One region of the Nonomuraea sp. NPDC005983 genome, then DNA from elsewhere that is predicted to be linked to it. Evidence: predicted binding sites of a transcription regulator. Region 1 holds the regulator's gene; each other region holds the start of a gene.
What was found. The regulator LexA, encoded in region 1, represses DNA repair genes until DNA is damaged. The targets are predictions, from matches to a motif close to TCGAACANNTGTTCGA.
Positions count from the first base shown of each region.

Region 2: the regulator LexA is predicted to act here: its motif matches at 2,447-2,462, upstream of ABZ297_RS27825 (Rv2578c family radical SAM protein).
Region 3: the regulator LexA is predicted to act here: its motif matches at 2,249-2,264, upstream of ABZ297_RS21370 (DNA topoisomerase IV subunit B).

Region 1 covers NZ_JBEXUP010000007.1:116,507-121,223, forward strand. The annotation lists gene ABZ297_RS06145 (FAD-dependent monooxygenase) at 1-1,397, shown strand, start outside; gene ABZ297_RS06150 (TetR/AcrR family transcriptional regulator) at 1,367-1,972, shown strand; gene lexA (transcriptional repressor LexA) at 2,103-2,810, opposite strand; gene ABZ297_RS06160 (hypothetical protein) at 3,932-4,153, shown strand; gene ABZ297_RS06165 (cadmium resistance transporter) at 4,231-4,717, opposite strand, start outside.
Region 2 covers NZ_JBEXUP010000072.1:4,018-8,734, forward strand. The annotation lists gene ABZ297_RS27805 (alpha/beta hydrolase) at 1-218, opposite strand, end outside; gene ABZ297_RS27810 (PadR family transcriptional regulator) at 368-1,009, opposite strand; gene ABZ297_RS27815 (hypothetical protein) at 1,569-1,886, shown strand; gene ABZ297_RS27820 (DUF3040 domain-containing protein) at 2,062-2,337, opposite strand; gene ABZ297_RS27825 (Rv2578c family radical SAM protein) at 2,471-3,505, shown strand; gene ABZ297_RS27830 (translation factor GTPase family protein) at 3,677-4,717, shown strand, end outside.
Region 3 covers NZ_JBEXUP010000047.1:23,680-28,396, forward strand. The annotation lists gene ABZ297_RS21355 (peroxide stress protein YaaA) at 1-641, opposite strand, end outside; gene ABZ297_RS21360 (GNAT family N-acetyltransferase) at 705-1,403, shown strand; gene ABZ297_RS21365 (hypothetical protein) at 1,809-2,039, opposite strand; gene ABZ297_RS21370 (DNA topoisomerase IV subunit B) at 2,287-4,341, shown strand; gene ABZ297_RS21375 (ester cyclase) at 4,504-4,717, opposite strand, start outside.

The sequences.
Region 1 (4,717 bases):
CCCGCGCTCTCGGCCTGCAACCACGCGGCGCCGAGGTGCTGGAACGAGTCGGCGCGCTCGGCGACCTGCCGCAACGGTCGCAGTCCTCGCTCACCATGTCCTACAACGAGGGATCGCGCACCGTGCTGCAGTCCCAGGTCGGCCAAGCCGTGATGGACCAGCCGAAACAGACGCTGCTGATCTCGCAGGCCGAGGTCGAAGGCGCCCTGCGGCAACGGCTCCGCGAGCTCGGCGGCGAAGTCGAGTGGCATACCCGGATCGTCGGGGCCCAGCAGGACGACAGGGGCGTCACCGTCACCGTCCGCACCGGCGACGACGCCGAGCAGCAGGTCGAGACCGACTGGCTGATCGGCTGCGACGGCGCGCACAGCACGGTGCGCAAGCTCGCCGGGATCGGCTTCCCCGGCCGCAAACTCTTCGAACGCCTGCTGATGATCGACGTGCGGGCCCCGTGGCCGTTCGACAGGAACGGCAGCACCACCTGGATGGACGCCGGGCACATGCTGTCGGTGACCGCCCTGCCTGACGACACGTGGCGGGTGTTCACCGAACCACCGGCAGACCTGCCGGACCAGCTGTCCGAAAGCGAGATCGCCGACCGGGTGCTGGACGAGTTCGCCCGCCGCAGCGGCGTCAGCCTCGACACGGTCGCCGAGGTCCGCTGGGCCTCGGAGTTCCGGATCCACCGCCGGCTCGCCGACTCCTACCGTCGCGGCCGGATCCTGCTGGCCGGCGACGCGGCCCACATTCAGAGCCCCAGCGGCGGGCAGGGGCAGAACACCGGGCTCGGCGACTCGGAGAACCTCGGCTGGAAGCTGGTGCTGGTGGCCCGCGGCAGCGCCGACCAGCGGCTCCTCGACACCTACGAGGGGGAGCGGCGTCCGCTGGCCCGCAACGTGCTGAGGGCGACCAGCACCGCGGTCGACGTCATGTCGCCCGACAGCGAGTGGAAACGACTGGTACGCGACAAGGTGGTCCTGCCGATCTTCCGGCTGCCGGCCGTGCAACGACGGCTGTGGCTGGCCGCGTCGCAGCTGGGCATCAGCTACCGGGGCGGACCGCTGGCGCCCGCTTCGCACCGGTGGACCCAGGGGCCGCGTCCGGGTGACCGGATGCCGGACATCAGGTGCCGGCGTTCCGACGGTGGTGAGGTCATGCTGCACGCGGCGATATCGGGCTGCTGGGTGGTGCTCGCCGGCGACGAACGCGACGCCGCCAGGCACGCCGCTGCCGCCGCCACACAGCTGGGCGCCGACCTGGTGATCCCGCTCGTGCCGGTGGAGACGGGCGTGCGCGACGTGCTGCTGATCCGCCCCGACGGGCACATCGGTTGGCGCGGACGTCCGGCACCGGACAGACTGGCGGCATGGCTGAACCAGGTGCTGTGGCCGGCGTAGACCGCGGCCGCCCACGCGACCCCAGTAACGACGCCTCGATCCTGGACGCCGCGCTGGACCTGCTGATAGAGCGCGGGGCGGCGGGTACCAGCATCGAGGCGGTCGCCCGGCGCGCCGGCGTGGCGAAGCTGACCGTCTACCGGCGCTGGCAGTCCAAAGAGGATCTCCTGATGGGCGCGCTGGAGCACGCCCGCCACGCCGACCTGGACACGCCCGCCGCCGGGCGGACGATCGAGGAACTGGTCGAGTTCACCGCCGAACTGCTGAGCCAACCCCGGTTCCGCGCGCTGATGGCGCGGGTGATCGGCGCCTCGGTGGACTACCCGAAACTGGTGATCGCCTACACCGAGCGGTACCTCCAGCCCCGGCTGGACGCCGTGGCGCACCTGGCCCGGCAGGCCGTCGACGCCGGCCAGTTCCCGAAGGACACCGACCCGAGCGCCGTACAGGACGTCTTCTCCAGCGCGATCGGGTTCGTCCTTCTCCACGGCGAGGAGGACTTGACCGCAGCGCAGATCGCGCGCCGGCTGTGGGCCCTGTTGCACCACATGGGGTACCAGCCCCTGAACCCCTAGCGCTGCGGCGGGGGAGTGCTGTGCGCTGCGGCACGGCGTGGACGCCGTGCCGCAGAACGAAGAACCAGTCGCTGAGCGGAGAGCCGCAGGCGCGGGAGCCCGCCGGAGGCGGAGCCGCGCCGCGCGGAAGCTAGAGGCGACGCAGGACGGCCACGACCTTGCCCAGGACGCTGGCCTCGTCGCCGGGGATCGGGTCGTAGTTGGCGTTGTGCGGGACGAGCCAGACGTGGCCGTCCTTGCGCTTGAAGGTCTTGACCGTGGCCTCGCCCTCGATCATGGCCGCCACGATGTCGCCGCTCTCGGCCACCGGCTGCTGGCGGACCACGACCCAGTCGCCGTCGGCGATCGCGGCGTCGATCATCGAGTCGCCGGCGACCTGCAGGAGGAACAGCGTGCCCTCGCCGACGAGCTGCTTGGGCAGCGCGAAGACGTCCTCGACGCTCTCCTCGGCCAGGATCGGCCCACCTGCGGCGATCCGGCCGACGAGCGGGACGTAGGCGGCCGTCGGCCTGCTCACCGTGGGCTCGTCGGTGGAGGCGTCGGGGTCGACCCAGAGGGCGGGCTCGCCGGGCAGGCGCACCTCAAGCGCGCGCGGCCGGTGAGGGTCGCGCCGCAGATACCCCTTGCGCTGCAACGCCGTCAACTGGTGCGACACGCTGGACGTGCTCGTCAGCTGGACCGCCTCGCCGATCTCCCGCATGGAGGGCGGATAGCCGCGCTGCTGCACCGAGTCTCGGATCACCTCGAGGATCTTGCGCTGCCTGGGCGTCAAGCCCAGAGAGTCGCGCCGACGCACCGCGAGGTCGGTAACCCCGTTCGCGTCCTCCCGCTCGCTCATGCTCTTCCTCCTCGCCCGGCGGGCGGCCTCACCGGCCAGCCTCCCGGTCCGTGGTCTTCGTGTCGCACACAGCGACCGTATCGCTGTTGAAGATCATCTTCAAACAATTGTTCGAGTCTTCCTCGAAATTGTTGCCAGCGTGGTGTACAACATCGTACGGGAGTTCGATCGACACCGTGTTCGATTTGCCGATCTTTGTTGGGCCTTTTCGTCAGGCCACGATGGGCGGGAGGTCAATCATGCGAGCGACCACGACCACAGACACCACCAGCGACGATGCCAGGCGGCTGACCCTCATCGCGGACGCGATCGGGGGCGGCGGCGATGGCACGGACAATACACACGACAACCACTCTGAGCACTATCCAAACGGCAATTCCGACAGAAAACCGGCTTCGGCCGGTTTCGAACGCGGTCGCGGATACGAAGATCCCGGCACGGGTCGCGGCCCGGGGGTTGCCTCCGGTTCCCCGGGGCGGCCCGGGAGGCCGGGCGCCGGGCACCGTCCCGTTGCGGGATCCGCAGGTCGCTCCGCGGTTGGCTCCTCGGGTCGCTCCGCGGTTGGCTCCTCGGGTCGGTCCGTGGCGGGTTCCTCGGGTCGGTCCGTGGCGGGTTCCTCGGGTCGGTCCGTGGGTCGCCCCGGGGCGGGTTCTGGGGGTCCGTCCGGGCCGCGTCGCGGGCCGGCGGCTCAGGGAGGGCCGAGGCTGTGGCTGGTGCCGCCGCCGCGCGCGGAGTCCGACACGGAGTCCGGCACGGAGTCCGACGCCGACGCCCAGCGTCGAGGGCGACGCCATGCCGACGGCGCGCCGGGCGCGCCGAGAGTCCCCCGGGGGTATCCGGGAGGGCGTCGAGCGGCCCCGCGCCCGCTCGACCAGGGGCGCGCCGGCGGCGAGGGCGGACGAACCCATGGGGAGGCGGTTTCGTCCGCAGACCGACCCGGTGTGCCACGCGAGGTGGCCCCCGGACGGCAGCCAGGCGTGGCCCAGGGGAGCGCCAGGAAGCGTGCGAAGGCGCGATCGCAGGGGAGCCCCAAGCGGCGGACGAGCACGGGGCGGCAGATGGGCTCGCCGGACGCGGCACGGCGGGGGAGTGCTGACAGACGTCCGGCGGGTGGACGGCGAGTGGACGCGGGCCGGATCGTCCGCGCCCCCAGGCAGGACGGCGTACCGCCGACGAGAGCGCGCAGGCCGCCGCTGCGGCTGACGCGGCGCGGGCGGATCGTGCTGGTGGTCGGGGTGGCGCTGCTGTCTCTCGGCGGGTTCTGGCTGGGCACCCGGGCGGCCGGCCTCGCCTCAGCAGCACCCGTGACCAGGGGCGAGTCGGTGCTGCCAGTGGCGCGGTAGGGGGCGCCGACACGCTCGGCGAAGTCAGGGGAGAGGTTCGGGTGTCGCGCGGCCCCGTCGGGGTGCGGGCGGGGGAGTCAGAAGAGCCTTGCGATGACGCCTGACTCGAGGACGATGAGCGCGCCGATCGCCATGAACACCCCGGGCACGAGCCACTGCCCGTACCGTTCGACGATCTCGATGACCCGCTTGTGCGAGCCGAGCCACGCCCCCGCCACGCACCACACGGCCACCCCGATGGCGAACACGAGGACGGTCACGACCGTGGGGCCGGTGCCGATCGTCCGGAACACCGGCGTGTAGACGGAGACGTTGTCCGCGCCGTTGGCGACCGTGACCCCCGTCACCGCGACCAGGCCGGACGCGACGGCGGGCGCGGACCCTCCGCCGCCGCGGACGGCCGAGACCAGGCCGCGCACCCCGAGCGCGAGCGGGACCAGCCCCAGGAGGCCGACCCAGTCGTCCGGGAGGATGGTCAGGCCCAGGGCCGCGACCACCGACAGGGCCACGAGCGCCGCCACCCCCGCGTACTGGCCCGCCCAGATCTGCCACGCCCTCGGGGCC
Region 2 (4,717 bases), on a different contig from region 1:
CCGGACAGAGCCTGGGCCAGTTCGAGCTGGCTGTGGCCGGCCTGCATCATGCCGTGCAGCACGACGACGCCGGGGCCGCGCCCGAGCGTGCGGTAGCTGATGACGGTGCCGTCGCGGGAGGTGACAGCGCTGGTCACAGTGCTGATCTTGGTGCTGATCTTGGTGCTGGCCTTGGTGCTGGTCACAGTGCTGGTCTTGGCGCTGGTCTTGGTGCGCATGGACGTACTCCCCTTGTGGGTCTTGGTCGGGGAGCCCGGCTATCCTTACGGTTGCCAACTCGTGGCCGGGCCCCCTCACCGGGTGATCGGTTCGAGGTCGAGGGCTCCGGCGGCGGTGTTCCAGCACCATCGCCGGGGCCCTGGTTTCGTCAGTCGCCGCCCCTTTCCGCCAGGTCCGCCAGCTCGGGCGACATGTCGCCGGTGCGGTGGTAGGCGCGCCACTGTTCGAGGTCGGGGAAGCGCCCGCTGGTCAGCTCGTCGACCAGTTCCTGAGTCCAGGCGGCCTCCGCCTCGCCGACGGCCAGGGCGTACTCCGACTCGATGACGAACAGCCGCGGAAGTTGCGCGCGTTCGCGCGCCAGCCTCTCGCGGTCGGCCGCGAGCCGCTCACGCAGCCGGTCGACCCGCCGCCGGAGCAGCCGCACCACCTCATCAGGGCCGAGGCCGGCCATCACCGACAGGCCCGCCTCGAACGATGACGGCTCCCGCTCCGGGGTCGACAGCAGGTCCCTCGTCCAGTCGGCGAGCTCTTCGCGGCCCGCGTCGGTGACGCGGTAGACGGTCCGCTCGGGACGGCCGCCCTGCCGGGCGCTCTCGACGGCCTCGATCAGGCCGTGCTTGTCCATGTTCCGCACGACGGTGTAGAGGGAACCCCATTTGATCTTCATGTCCTGGTCCTTGTCGCGTGCGCGCAGGACCGAGGCCATCTCGTAGGGGTGCATCGGGCGCTGCACCAGCGCCGACAGGATCGCGAGCGCCAGCAGGTTGCCGACCTTGCGCCGTTTCATCATCAGACCACCTCGCCTACGATTACTCGTACGCGAGCATACGTCTGCGAGTAATAGGCGTCAAGACGGCTGGAATCGCGGCACAGCTCCAGCCACCACGTGATCACGCAACCCCGCGCTGAGCGCTCGCCGGTTTCGGGACGACGCCCAACGTCACTGATCCGACACGTTGCGCCGATATTCATCTCGCCGCACTCCCAACATCGGAAAACAATGGCATCGACCCACTTTTCCGCCATTTGCCGTACTTCTGGCCCGTCATTGAGAGGCCGGGGGAAGCACAGCCCGAACCTCTCGAAACGGTGTTGAGACGCAGGTCGAACGCGCACGGCGAGCCGTCAGCACGGAATGCCGCGATTCCCCCGCACGTCCGGATAATTACCGATATGTAGTGATGTGCCGGAAATGAGGCTTTGCTTCTCGCCGGGAGATTCCGTCAGGGGGCGCGATTAGTCTGAGTGATGTTCAGCGCCGAAAATCGGCGTATCCCGGGATTTCGAAATCCGACGCTCGCCATCCACCCCCGGCCCGCCCGGGGCATGATCTCAGGGAGTGATCTCTGATGCTCAAGCGTCTGCTGCTCACCGCCGCGCTGGCGGCGTCCACGCTCCTCGTCACCGGATCCATCAGCACGCCCGCACAGGCCGCCGACGCGAGCCGATGTGCGTCCGCCAAGCAGATCACGCTCACGCCCGCCAGGACGGCCAGAAGGTGCGAGTGGAGGCGGGGCTGCTACTACTGCTACCGGAGCGGACACTGGAACCGCGAGTACTGCCGGGGCGGCGGAGGCCGCTATGGCGACCACCGGTACGGCGAATACCGCTACGGCGAACACCACGAGAACGACCACCACCGTACCGGTGAGCGCGGCGGCCACTGAGCGAAAACGCGTGTGCACCGCAACTCCGCGAGGCCACCGCCTCGCGGGGTTGCCCGCGTATTCGACACGCCGAGACAGTTTGCCGGGCCCGGGATCATCGGCCAGAAGACGGAAGGCCCGAGGGAAGGAGGGAAGGGCCGCCGGGGCGTGACGAGTGAGCGGCCAGGCGGGGATGTCAGAAGGCGGCGAGGGCGAGGGCGGCCGCCTCGTGGCGGAGTACCAAAATCAGGAGAGAGGCGATCAACGTCGCGATGAGCAGCCAACTGATCGCGATGATCACAGTCGAACGACGCGGGCGACGCCGGACGGGACGCTCCCGGTGGGCTCTCGCCTCACTGCGGCGCACCCGCTCGTTGAACGACTCAAGACGCGCGACCAGTCGCGGATCGTCATCGACGAGGTGCTGCTCAATCTGAGCCAGCATTCGCTCCTCGTCCTGCGACCAGGCCATAGGTGCACCTCCGGAACGCAAGCTCTGTTCGAGGTTTCTGCCCAACCCTGAAGATCATTAGCCCCCGCCTGGCCAGGTAATTGCAACCTCTTTCCATTTGCGATCAACCTCGAATGCTTGTTCTAATCATGGCATGCGCTGGGACAACCTCCGTCTGGCCGATCCCGGCCCAGGCGATCCGGCCGTGCCGCTGTTCGCCTGCGGCGCGGTCACCCGCACCTTCGACACCCCCGAGTTCCGGGGGATGACCTTCTACGAGATCCAGGCCCGCTCGATCATCAACCGGGTTCCGGGCGCCAGCCGGGTCCCGTTCGAATACACGATCAATCCCTACCGGGGCTGCGGTCATCGCTGCGTCTACTGCTTCGCCAGGAAGACACACGAGTACCTCGACCTCGACTCGGGGGCCGACTTCGACTCGAAGGTGGTGGTGAAGGTCAACGCCGCCGAACTGGCCAGGAAGGAACTGGCCGCGCCGCGCTGGCGGGGCGACCACGTGGCCATGGGCACCAACGTCGACCCCTACCAGCGGGCCGAGGGCCGCTACCGGCTCATGCGCGGCATCCTGGCCGCGCTGCGCGATGCGGCCAATCCGTTCTCGGTGCTGACGAAGGGCACACTCATCCTGCGCGACCTCGATCTGCTGACCGAGGCCGCGGACGTGACCGACGTCAGCGCCAACATGTCGGTCGGGTTCGTCGACTCCGGTGTCTGGCGCTCCGTCGAGCCGGGCGCCCCCGACCCGCGCCGCCGCCTGGAGGCGTGCGCGACGCTCAACGACAACGGCGTCGCCTGCGGCGTGCTGATGGCGCCCATCCTCCCCTATCTCACCGACTCCCCCGCCCAGCTGGAGCAGACGGTCAGGGAGATCGCCCAGGCGGGCGCGACCCACGTCGTCCCCATCATGCTGCACCTGCGTCCCGGAGCACGCGAGTGGTGGATGGCGTGGCTGTCTCGTGAGCATCCGCGGCTGGTGCCGCGCTACCTGGAGCTGTACGGCAGGGGCTCGTACGCGCCCAAGGCGTATCAGCAGCGCGTCGCCGGCCAGGTCAGAGAGCTGGCGGCACGACACGGCGTCGGCCGGGCCACCCCCGCCATGGCGCGCCGTGTCCCGCCACGCCCGGAGCCCGAGTCCGAGGCCGCGCCGCAACAGCTCAGACTCCTCTAGCGCGACACTTCCCGACGGGTGAGTGCCGCGAAAATCGCTGGCCGTCGTCTCCGGGGCGGTGGCACGATGGGCGGGCACGTGCAGTCGACCTTCAGGAGCTTGTGATGCGGCGGGGCCACGACATCTCCCAGCGCCCCATTCGCACGAGAGTTCTCGAAGGCTCACGCACGCATGCACATCCTGAACATCGGCATCCTCGCGCACGTAGACGCGGGCAAGACCAGCCTCACTGAGCGGCTGCTGTTCCAGGCCGGCGCCATCGACCGGCTCGGCAGCGTCGACGAGGGCAGCACCCAGACCGACAGCGGCGACATCGAGCGCCGCCGTGGCATCACCATCCGTACCGCCGTCGCCTCCTTCACCGTGGAAAACCTTCGGATCAACCTCATCGACACGCCGGGGCACGCGGACTTCGTCGCCGAGGTCGAGCGGGCGCTCGGCGTCCTCGACGGCGCCGTGCTGGTGCTGTCGGCGGTCGAGGGGGTTCAGCCGCACACCCGGGTCCTGATGAAGACGCTGCGGCGGCTGCGGCTGCCTACGCTGATCTTCGTCAACAAGATCGACCGGGCGGGGGCTCGGGAGCGGGAGGTACTGGCCGCGATCCGGCGGTGGCTCTCCCCGTACAGCCCGGCGCTGAACACCGTCCAGCGGATCGGCACGCGCGACGCCCGCACGACGCCCCTGCCAGGTGGTACGAACTGGCCGTCCGTTGGCGGACACTCCCGGCGCCCGCTGGATGTGCTGCTGGAGCCGCTGATCGAAGGGGCTGGTGGGCTGGCAGAGGTGCTGGCGGAGCACGACGACGGGCTGTTGGAGGTGCTCGTCGAGGGGCGGGAGCCCGGGAGGGCGCGGGTACGAGCGGCGCTGGAGCGGCAGTGTGCTGATGGCGTGCTGCATCCGGTGCTGTTCGGCTCGGCGATGACCGGTGAGGGGGTCGGCGATCTGGTCGACGCCTTCGCCTTGCTACCCGCCGTCCACACTGAACCCGCGGAGCGCACCGAGCCCGCCGTCCACACTGAGCCCGCTGAGCCCGCTGAGCCCGCCGAGCACGCCGAGCACGCCGTCCGCAAAGAGCCGACTGTGCGCGCAGAGGCCGGCGGGCGTGCCGAGAGTCCCGGGCGTACCGGAGCGGCGGAACGAGCCGAACCGGCCGGGGTGGCGGGGCTTGGCGGGGTCGGTGGGCAAATTGAGGGGGTGGTGTTCGCGATCGAG
Region 3 (4,717 bases), on a different contig from region 1:
TGGTCGGGCGTGGCGGGGTCGGCTCCGGTTTGCAGGAGGGTTCGGGCGATCTCGCCGCGAGTCGCCTTCGCCATGTGGCTGACGACCTTGCCGTCACGGAACACCCGTACCGCCACCGACCGCTCACCCGGCTGCCACGCGCCCGCGTAGGTACCCGAGCGCAGGTCCACCACCAGCCCCGGGAGCCGGTCCAGCTCCTTGGAGATCGCGGGACGCCAGAAAGCCGCCAGCGCCCCCACGGGCGGCAGATTCACGCCCATGGAGAGCCGGTATGGCGGGACGCGGTCGGTGATCCGGAGCACACCCCACAGCCCGGAGAAGATGAGGACGCACTCCTCTGCCCGCCTCCTCGCCTCGCCCTCCAGGGTGCCGAGATCGAGATTGTCGTAGAGGACGCCGGTGTAGAGGTCGGCGGCGGGGAGGGCGGGGGCGGTCCTGAGCGCCAGGTTCTTGGCCAGCTCGCCTGCCAGGCCGGGTGTCAGGCCCAGGACGTCCAGGGCGTCACGCCGCCTGGACGCTTTGACGAGGGCGGCCAGCACCCGCTTGCGCGGCTTGTCGAGGGCAGGGAAGGACAGGTCGCCGAAAGGGGGACCGCTTCCCTCCGGCGCCTTGCCTTCGGAGGGCGGCAGCAGGATCAGCACAACGCCACAGCCTATAAGCACTGGTCAGCGAGGGCCGACCGGTACGTGGGCTAGGCTGCGGCGATGGATTTCGACCTGCTCGTTCACGAGGCCTGGCCCGCCTACGACCAGCAGCCCCTGGACGGCTGGATCCTGCGCCACGCCGGAGGCGTGACCAAGCGTGCCAACTCCGTCCTCGCCCTGAGCGCCCCCGCCGACCTCGACGGCGCGATCGCCGCCGCCGAGGCCTTCTACGCCGAGCGCGGAGAGCGCTGCGTCTTCTCCATCGGGCCCCGGACACCTGAGGGGCTCGACAGCGAGCTGGCGTCCAGGGGGTACGAGCTGGTGGACCCGACCGTCATCATGGCGGCCACTCCTGACGAGCTGGAGCCCGCCCACGAGGTGCGCGTCGAGGACCGTCCCTGGCCGGGGTGGCTGGAGACGTGGTGGTCGGTTGACGGACGCTACGAGCTCGGCGTCGAAGCGGCCGCGCGGATCTGCGCCGGGGTCCCCGCCTGGTACGCGGCGGTCGAGGAGGACGGCGTGGCGCTCGCCGTGGGCAGAGGCGTGCCGCAGGGCGACACGCTCGGCATCTACTGCATGGCGACACTGCCGCAGGCGCGCCGCCGCGGCCTGGCCCGCAGCGTCCTGCGAGCCCTGGTACGGCGGAGCGGCGCACGTACCGCCTACCTGTGCACCACGGCCCGGAACGAGGCCGCCCAGGCGCTGTACCGGAGCGAGGGCTTCGAACTGCGGGGTCACTACCACTACCGCCTCCGCTGACGGACGACGCCCGCCGAGCGCTCGAACGGGAAGGCCCAGCAGAGCGCTTCCGGGGCCGGGCCGGAGAACGCCGGCAGGACGCAGGCGCCTGTCCATGGGCACCGCCGGGTAAACCGCTGCGTGGCGCGTCCTCGGCGTCGCGGCCTGTGGCGAAGATGGAGTCGAGTGGCAGCTGGATCGAGGGGCGGGACGGAGTTGGGCGGTGGCTCGGAATCGGACGGCGGCGTCGCTGTGGGAGGACGACCGAAAGGTGTTCAGACAAGGACGAACCCCGCCGATGCATCGGCAGGGCGCGCCCCTGGCACTGAGGTCCAAACCGAAACGAGGACGGCGGTTCCGGGCATGCCGGAACCGCCGTCCTCGTTTCACGCGATATGCGGTTATCTCGTTACGACGAGCAGTTGATCAACGCTCGTCGTTGTGGGCAATTGCAGGGGTTTCGCTGAGCCGAGCCGACTCGTCCAGGATGTCGGCGCCCTTGTCGCGCAGCGCTGCCACGTGCTGACGCCCGTGGTGGGCGCAGAACAGCAGCTCCCCGCCGACAGGCAGGGTCGCACGAATGTATGCCTGGGCACCGCAACGGTCGCAGCGGTCGAGGGCCGTCAGCGGCTTAACGGGGGCGAGAGCTCCAGTCACGTATCGCCTTTCGGGTCACCCCCGCCGAAGCGAGGATCTGGCGTCAGTCACTTGGAACAACATCTAACCGGACGTGGACGTTCCCAATCACCCCCTCGCTACGCCCAGAGCAGAATGTGTCCGTAAGTAATGGTGATCAGCCGCTTGGTAACGGTAAACGCGCCGTCATGGCAAGCTAGTACGCGCGCACAAGGGAAGAGCGGTAAGCTGCGCACACGTGTTCGATGGCGAGAACAGAGGAGCGGGCGTGACGCTAGTGGAGACGGGTTACACGGCTCGTCACCTGTCGGTGCTTGAGGGCCTCGAGGCCGTCCGCAAGCGGCCCGGCATGTACATCGGGTCCACCGACAGCCGCGGGCTCATGCACTGCCTCTGGGAGATCGTCGACAACGGCGTCGACGAGGCGCTGGCGGGCCACTGCGACCGCATCGAGGTCGAGCTCTACGCCGACGGCTCGATCGAGGTGCGCGACAACGGCCGCGGCATTCCCGTCGACATCGAGCCCAAGAGCGGCCTGGCCGGCGTCGAGCTCGTGTACACCAAGCTGCACGCCGGCGGCAAGTTCGGCGGCGGCTCCTACGGCGCGTCCGGCGGCCTGCACGGTGTGGGCGCGTCCGTCGTGAACGCCCTGTCCTCGCGTCTCGATGTCGAGACGCGAGGACACGAGATCAGCTTCCGCCGCGGCGTGCCCGGCGTGTTCGACGGCGATGGGCCCACCGCCAAGTTCAAGAAGAAGTCCGGCCTGCGCGACGGCGGCAAGCTGCGCGAGAACGTCACGGGCACCCGGGTCCGGTTCTGGGCCGACAAGCAGATCTTCCTGCCCGACGCCGAGGTCTCGGTCGACGAGATCCACGTTCGCCTCCGCCAGACCGCCTTCCTGGTGCCAGGCCTGACCCTGGTGGTCATCGACAGCAGGCACGAGGAGCGCGTCGAGGACGAGTTCCACTTCGACGGCGGAATCTCCGAGTTCACCGAGTTCCTGGCCCGCGACGAGCCCGTCTGCGACGTCCTTAGGATGCAGGGGGTCGGCCACTTCCACGAGACCGTGCCCGTCCTCGACGACCAGGGGCACATGACCCCCACCGAGGTGCAGCGCGAGCTGTCCGTCGACGTGGCCGTGCGCTGGGGCAAGGGGTACGAGTCGACCGTCCGCTCGTTCGTGAACGTGATCGCCACCCCGAAGGGCGGCACGCACCTCACCGGGTTCGAGCGCGGCCTGGTCCGCACCATCAACGAGTTGCTGCGCGAGACGCGCCTGCTGAAGAACGGCGACGATCCGGTCACCAAGGAGGACATCCACGAGGGGCTCACCGGCGTCGTCACCGTCCGGGTGTCGGAGCCGCAGTTCGAGGGCCAGACCAAGGAGGTCCTCGGCACCTCGGCGGCCACCCGGATCGTCTCCCACGTGGTGTCGCGCGAGCTCAAGGAGCTGTTCGCGAACCCGCCGCGCGGCTACAAGCAGCCGCTGCGGGCCGTCCTGGAGAAGATCGTCGCCGCCGCCAAGGCGCGTATCGCGGCCCGCGAGCACCGCGACAACCAGCGCCGCAAGAGCGCGCTGGAGAACTCGGCGCTCCCGGCCAAGCTGGTCGACTGCCGCAACGACGACGTCGACCGCAGTGAGCTGTTCATCGTCGAGGGAGACTCCGCGCTCGGCACCGCCAAGCTGGCCCGCGACTCCGAGTTCCAGGCTCTGCTGCCGATCCGGGGCAAGATCCTCAACGTGCAGAAGGCGTCCGTGAGCGACATGCTCAAGAACGCCGAGTGCGCGGCCATCATCCAGGTCGTCGGGGCCGGCTCGGGCCGCTCGTTCGACATCGAGGCGGCCAGGTACGGCAAGGTCATCCTGATGGCCGACGCCGATGTCGACGGCGCCCACATCCGCTGCCTGCTGCTGACGCTCTTCCACCGTTACATGCGTCCCATGGTGGAGGCCGGGCGGGTGTTCGCGGCCGTCCCGCCGCTGCACCGCATCGAGCTCACCAACCCCGGCAGGGGCAGAGAGAAGTACATCTACTGCTACTCCGACGCCGAGCTGCAGAAGGTGCTGCGCGACCTGGAGCGCCGGGGCAGGCGCTGGAAGGACCCGGTGCAGCGCTACAAGGGCCTCGGCGAGATGGACGCCGACCAGCTGGCCGAGACGACGATGGACCCGCGCCACCGCATCCTGCGCCGCGTCCGCATCGAGGACGCCGAAGGGGCGGAGAAGATCTTCAGCCTGCTGATGGGCAGCGACGTGGCGCCTCGCCGCGAGTTCATCGTGAGCAGCGCCGCCGAGGTCGACCGCGACGCCATCGACGCGTGAGCACCTGGTAACCGACCGGAAGGGCCCATAAGCCGTGGGCCCTTCCGCCCAGTGGGCCTGGGCAGGACGGCGGGTTCGTGGGTTGGGCCCGAGCGGTGCGTCGCGCGTCGGTGAGTCAGGCAGCCCGTCGTGGGGTGGGCGGCCGAGTGACGGGTTCGCGGTTTAGGCGGCGCGTAGTGAGCTGGTGTCGATGACCGGCCAGAACTCGGCGATCTGGTTGTTCTCGATTCTGAAGATGACGCAGGCCCGTACCTCCACGGGACGGTTCGTGGCGGGAAGCCCGAAGAAGGCGCCGGAGTGGGTGCCCTGGAGGACCCATCTGGTGGCCACCTTGTCGCCCTCGGCCACCATGTCCTGGACGTCGAAGTGCGGTTCG